Regions from separate parts of the Pseudomonas sp. rhizo66 genome, predicted to be linked through region 2. Evidence: predicted binding sites of a transcription regulator. Region 2 holds the regulator's gene; the other holds the start of a gene.
The links. Region 2 encodes FliA, which starts transcription of late flagellar genes. Its sites were predicted from a motif close to CTAAAGTTTNNNNNNNNNNNGCCGNTAA; they were not measured.
Positions count from the first base shown of each region.

Region 1 (3,415 bases), on a different contig from region 2:
TGATGTCGGCGAACGGCCCGCCGCCCTGATCGGCAACGACGATCATGATCACCCGGCCATTGTTGACCAGTGAGCGCAGGAACAGGTGTTCGCCGCGAAACAGCGTGCGCAGGCTCGCTGGCAGCAGGGCGGAGAACTGAGCGTTGTTCTCGGGATTGATCCGCACCTGCGCCTGTTGCGCGAGCAGCCGTTGCAAGACCTTGCTCTGGCTGACGACGAAATTCAGCGCCGCCGCGTCTTTCGGCAACCCGGCGGTTTGATGCACGCGCAGATTGGACTGTGTGCGATCGGCCATCAGGATCATCACCCGGCGCATGCCGCTGGCGACCAGCGCATCGCGGGCGGCGACGGTCAGGCTCATGGCATTGGTGAAGCGGCTTGGCTCGGCCAATAGCTCGGCGCATTGCCGGCGCCATTGCGTCAGATCTTCCGAGGTGGGCGCAGCGGCGGGCAACATGCCAGCCGGCAAACGATGGGTGCCCCATGGCCAAAGCAACGAAACCGCTGGGTGCCACAAGTCCGGCATTGCATGGTGGCGCGCACTGTTGGCGGCTTGCTGGTGCAACTGTTGTTGCACTTCATCCATCGAGATCTGCAGATAAAGGCTGGTCAGGTATTGCCAGCGCTCACTGTGCGGACTGTCCCAGGCTTGTTGCGCCGACAGTGCCAGGCCGTTGGCCAGCAGCACGGTGTTGGCCGGCTGGTTGAGCCAGCGGCGCAGGGTCGGATCGTCATCGAGGCGGTTTTGCTGGCGCAACGGGTGTTCGCTGTCGCGGGCGATGCGCAGGACTTTGACCAGTTCGCGCTGTTCGCTGAGCAGCAATTTATAGCCTTGCTGCACCCAGATCGGCAGGTGCCAGACTTGCACCAGCGCCTCGGCGATCTTCAGCAAGCGCACGCCAAACAATTGCTTCTCGACCACCGGGGCCGACTCGCCCTTGTGGATAACCCGCAGTTCCCACTCTTCGAGCAACTCGGGATACGTCAGCGCCAAGGGCCATAGCGGCGAGAGAAACAACAAACTGCCCCAATGAATGTCCTGCCACAGCCGCGCCAGGCGACTGGCGAAAAAACCGTTGGCCTGTTGCGTGGCGTGCTGGCTGATCATCTGTAACTGGCGCAGGGCTTTGGGAATCTGCATCTGCGGTTCGGCGGGCAGGCGCGCGAGCAACTCTTCGGTCCGCGCCAGGCCGAGACGGTTGATCGCCACCTCGAGATTTTCCGCCGGTGCGGCCATCGTGCCGTGGGTGTGACGATTCGCCTCACGGATGATGCTCAAGGCCAGCGCCGGACTGTCCTGCATCAGGTCGGCGATGTCGCGCAACGAGCTGCGGTTGTCGCGGATCGCCCGACAGACTTTGTCGTGAGCCTCTTGCGGCACGGGCAGCCGGACGCTGTCGAGCAGTTTTACCCAGCCCTCGAGCGTGGTCGGTTTTGCGTGTGGGACGTTCGTTTCATTAGCCATGTCTGGACGAGATCTTCACTGACTGTAGACGCGCCCGGCATGGGCTAAATTGGCTTTTCGCCTGAACTGGCTATAGTCTGGCGCAGTTTTGCCGATAAGTAGAAGAAGAGATTTTTTAACTTCCGAATATGACCTTGAACCCGACTTAAATAAGTACTTTCTACCTATGGCTAAAATTATCGGCATCATCGTCGTATTCGCGAGCGTGCTCGGCGGATACGTGCTCTCCCACGGCAAGATTGCCGCCCTGATCCAGCCCTTCGAGGTGTTGATCATCGGTGGTGCGGCACTGGGTGCATTCCTCCAGGCCAACCCCGGTTACATGACGATGCACGTGCTCAAGAAATCCCTGAGCATGTTCAGTTCGCGCTTCAGCCACACGTTCTATCTGGAAGTGCTCGGCCTGATCTACGAGATCCTCAACAAGAGCCGCCGCGAAGGCATGATGGCCATTGAAGGCGACATCGAAGACGCCGCCGCGAGCCCGATTTTCGCCAAGTACCCGGCCGTGCTCAAAGACGAACGCATGACCGCGTTCATCTGCGATTACCTGCGCATCATGTCCTCCGGCAACATGGCGCCGCACGAGCTGGAAGGCTTGTTCGACATGGAACTGTACAGCCTGAAAGAAGACCTCGAGCATCCATCCCATGCGGTGAACGGCATCGCCGACGCCATGCCCGGTTTCGGTATCGTCGCGGCGGTACTCGGTATCGTGGTGACCATGGCCTCGCTGGGTGAAGGTGATCAGAAGTCCATCGGTCTGCACGTCGGTGCGGCACTGGTCGGTACCTTCTTCGGTATTCTCGCGGCCTACGGTTTCTTCGGCCCGCTGGCGCACTCGCTGGCCCACGATGCCAAGGAAGAGCTGAACGTCTACGAAGCCATCAAGGCCTCGCTGGTAGCTTCGGCTTCCGGCATGCCGCCTTCGCTGGCGGTCGAGTTTGGTCGCAAGGTTCTGTACCCGGCGCACCGTCCAAGCTTCGCCGAGCTGGAACAAGCGGTTCGCGGTCGCTAAGTCATGGAAAATAATCAGCCGATTATCATCAAGCGCGTCAAGCGCATAGCCGGCGGGCATCACGGCGGGGCGTGGAAAATCGCCTTCGCCGACTTCGCCACGGCGATGATGGCGTTCTTCCTCGTGTTGTGGCTGCTGTCCACCGCGACGCCGGAGCAGAAGATCGCCATTGCCGGTTACTTCAAAGACCCGGTCGGCTTCTCCGAAAGCGGCACGCCGTACATCATTGATCTGGGCGGCACACCGACCCTGGCCCCGGAAAACACCCTTAACCCGGAAGTGAAATCGCAACCGCAGCCTGACAAGGTTACGGTCGATACCGAACAGGTTGAAGGCATGGCCGAGCAGGTCGAGAAGGAACGTCTGGAACTGCTGCTGCAAGAACTGCAGAACAAGGTCGACGAGAATCCGCAACTGCAGAAGTTCAAGGATCAGATCCTCTTCGAGATCACCCCGAATGGCTTGCGCATCCAGATCATGGACGCCGAGAACCGGCCGATGTTCGACTCGGGCTCCGCACGCCTGAAACCGTACTTTGAAGACATCCTGCTGGCCATGGCCGACACCATCAAAGCGGTGCCGAACAAGATCAGCATCAGCGGTCACACCGACGCCAAGCCGTACACCGGCACTGGTGATTTCGGTAACTGGGAACTCTCGGCCAACCGTGCCAACGCTGCCCGGCGTGCCTTGGTTGCCGGTAGCTATCCGGACTCGCAGGTGGCGCGGGTGGTGGGGTATGCCTCGTCGGCGCTGTTCGATCGGGAAAACCCGTTCAACCCGGTCAACCGTCGCATTGACATTGTCGTGCTGACCAAGAAAGCCCAAGCGGCCATCGAAGGTGCGCAAGGTGCCGACGCGGCTAAACCGGCGGATCAGACTCAGAACGGCAACGCCCCGGCGACACCGGTTGATCCGAATGCGTTGCCGGC
Region 1 is NZ_JAUJWZ010000004.1:152,597-156,011, forward strand. It holds gene QZR14_RS06560 (HDOD domain-containing protein) at 1-1,465, opposite strand, end outside; gene motA (flagellar motor stator protein MotA) at 1,632-2,483, shown strand; gene motB (flagellar motor protein MotB) at 2,487-3,415, shown strand, end outside.
Region 1: motA (flagellar motor stator protein MotA) is a predicted target of FliA. The motif match lies at 1,536-1,563, and genes of this name have one in related genera.

Region 2 (3,415 bases):
CCGCCGGCCTGCAAGCCAGCGATCCAGCCCTGCGCATGCAGCTCGAAAGTCTGGCCGGGCGCGGCATTCGTGCAAAAAATTATCTGGTCTTGGCAACCACCAGCCAGAAACAGGTTCTAACCGCCGCTTATCACAGTTACAAGCGTTGCGGGCTTGCCGGCTGCATCCTGACTAAACTGGATGAAACGGCCAGCCTTGGCGAAGTGTTGAGCCTGGCGATCAGTCATGAATTGCCGGTCGCGTACCTGACCGATGGCCCACGGATTCCGGATGATCTGCATCTGCCGCGCCGTCATCAACTGGTCAGCCGCGCCGTCAGCGTGCAAATGCAGGAAGAACCCAGCGAAGAAGCCATGGCTGACATGTTCGCTGATATCTATCACAGCCCGACCAAGCAGGTAGGCTGAGGTATTCATGAACAGTTTTTGTACCTACATCGATGGTCTGCCATGCATTGTTCCGATCGGGAACGCGCAGCCAGTAATGTGGCCTCCGTCTATGCAAGACAAGGTAAAGAAATAACATGGGCAGCATGCATCCCGTACAGGTGATCGCGGTGACCGGCGGCAAAGGTGGCGTCGGCAAGACTAACGTGTCAGTGAACTTGTCGCTGGCGCTGGCAGAGCTTGGCCGTCGGGTCATGCTGCTGGACGCCGACCTCGGTCTGGCGAACGTTGACGTATTGTTGGGGCTGACCCCTAAACGCACGCTGGCCGACGTCATCGAAGGCCGTTGCGAGTTGCGCGACGTGCTGTTGCAAGGCCCCGGTGGCATCCGCATCGTGCCGGCGGCGTCCGGCACGCAAAGCATGGTGCACCTGAGCCCGGCGCAACATGCCGGCCTGATTCAGGCGTTCAGCGACATCGGCGACAATCTCGACGTATTGGTGATCGACACCGCTGCGGGTATTGGTGACTCGGTAGTCAGTTTTGTGCGCGCCGCGCAAGAAGTGTTGCTGGTGGTCTGCGATGAGCCGACTTCCATTACCGACGCCTACGCGCTGATCAAATTGCTCAACCGCGATTACGGCATGAACCGCTTCCGCGTCCTCGCCAACATGGCGCAGAGCCCGCAGGAAGGGCGCAACCTGTTCGCCAAGTTGACCAAGGTCACGGATCGCTTCCTTGACGTGGCCCTACAATACGTCGGCGCCGTGCCTTACGACGAAAGCGTGCGTAAAGCGGTGCAGAAGCAGCGCGCGGTGTACGAAGCCTTTCCGCGTTCCAAGTGCGCGCTGGCGTTCAAGGCGATTGCGCAGAAGGTCGATACCTGGCCGCTGCCCGCCAACCCGCGTGGCCACCTTGAGTTTTTCGTCGAGCGCCTCGTGCAGCAAACGGCAGGGCCCGTGCTATGACCGCAAGCGGTATGAACTACTACAAGAAGTCGGCACGTGACGCGCAGTACGAGCTGATCGAGCGTTACGCGCCACTGGTCAAACGCATTGCCTACCACTTGCTGGCACGCTTGCCGGCGAGTGTGCAGGTCGAAGACCTGATCCAGGCCGGGATGATCGGCCTGCTCGAAGTCTCGACCAAATATGACGCCAGCAAAGGCGCCAGTTTCGAAACGTACGCGGGCATACGAATCCGCGGCGCGATGCTCGACGAAGTGCGCAAAGGGGATTGGGCGCCACGCTCGGTTCACCGCAATACCCGTATGGTCAGCGACGCAATTCGCTCAATTGAAGCTAAAACCGGCCGTGATGCTAAAGATCACGAGGTTGCGGCCGAACTCCAATTGAGTCTCGACGATTACTACGGGATTTTGAATGACACCTTGGGCAGTCGCCTGTTCAGTTTCGACGACCTGTTGCAGGACGGCGAACACGAAGGGCTGCACGAGGATGGCGCGAGTGCTCATATGGAGCCGTCACGCGATCTGGAAGATGAACGCTTCCAGGCAGCGCTGGCGGACGCGATTGCCAATTTGCCGGAGCGTGAGCGACTGGTGTTGGCGCTGTACTACGACGAAGAGCTGAACCTCAAGGAGATCGGTGAAGTCCTTGGCGTCAGTGAATCGCGGGTCAGCCAGTTACACAGCCAGTGCGCGGCCCGTTTGCGGGGGCGTTTGGGGGAGTGGCGAGCGCGCTGAAGGCAGTGTGGGGACACTGCGAACGAGGCTGGTGCGGTGATGAACGGCACCGGTCTTGCTCTGTTGTGCTCCAGACAGTCTTCGAGTGCTGCGCCGATTGATTGAAGTGGCGCGTCCAGGTGCTGGGCGCGTTTAAGACTGCTTGGAGGTCGAATTGAACAAAGACATGAAAATCCTCATCGTTGATGACTTCTCAACGATGCGGCGGATCATCAAGAACCTGCTGCGTGATCTTGGGTTCACCAACACCGTCGAGGCTGACGATGGCACCACTGCCATTCCAGTGCTCAACAGCGGCAGCATCGACTTTCTGGTAACGGACTGGAACATGCCGGGCATGACCGGTATCGACCTGCTGCGCCATGTGCGTGCCGATGAAAAACTCAAGCACCTGCCAGTCCTGATGGTCACGGCTGAAGCCAAGCGCGAGCAGATCATTGAAGCCGCCCAGGCCGGTGTAAACGGCTACGTAGTCAAACCTTTCACGGCTCAGGCGTTGAAAGACAAAATCGAGAAGATTTTCGAACGCATCGGCTGATGAACGCGCGGGGGAGCTATGGAGCATAACGAATCTTCACAGGGCGATTTCGAATCGACCCTGAAAAAACACGCGGTCGAACTGGTCGAAAGCCTTGAAAAAGGCAGGTTCGGCGACGCTGTGCAACTGATCCATGAGCTCAATCAGACCCGTGACCGCGGCCTGTACCAGGAAGTGGGCAAGCTCACACGTGAACTGCACAGTGCGATCGTCAACTTCCAGATCGATCCGCACATGCCACAGGCCGAGGAAGTGTCGCAAATCACCGACGCCACTGAACGCCTGGGCTATGTGGTCAAGCTGACGGAAGCCGCGGCCAACCGCACCATGGATCTGGTGGAAAGCGCCACGCCGGTGGTCAACAGTCTGGCTGATGAAGCGCAGACCTTGAGCGCCGATTGGGGGCGTTTCATGCGTCGCGAGGTCGGGGCTGAGGAGTTCCGTGAACTGGCGCGCCGGGTCGACGGTTTTCTGTCACGCAGCAGCACGGACAACCGTGCAGTGTCGAGCAATCTCAACGACATCCTGCTGGCCCAGGATTACCAGGACCTGACCGGTCAGGTGATCAAGCGGGTGACCCAACTGGTCACCGAAGTCGAAAGCAATTTGCTCAAACTCGTGCTCATGGCCAGTCAAGTCGACCGCTTTGCGGGCATCGAACATGACCGCGCCGCGATGCTTGCAGAAAAAGATCCACAAAAACATCTCTCGCAGGGTGAAGGTCCGCAGATTCATGCCGATAAACGAGAAGACGTTGTGTCCGGTCAGGACGATGTGGACGATTTG
Region 2 is NZ_JAUJWZ010000019.1:42,018-45,432, reverse strand. It holds gene flhF (flagellar biosynthesis protein FlhF) at 1-407, shown strand, start outside; gene fleN (flagellar synthesis regulator FleN) at 524-1,354, shown strand; gene fliA (RNA polymerase sigma factor FliA) at 1,351-2,091, shown strand; gene QZR14_RS21680 (chemotaxis response regulator CheY) at 2,258-2,629, shown strand; gene QZR14_RS21675 (protein phosphatase CheZ) at 2,648-3,415, shown strand, end outside.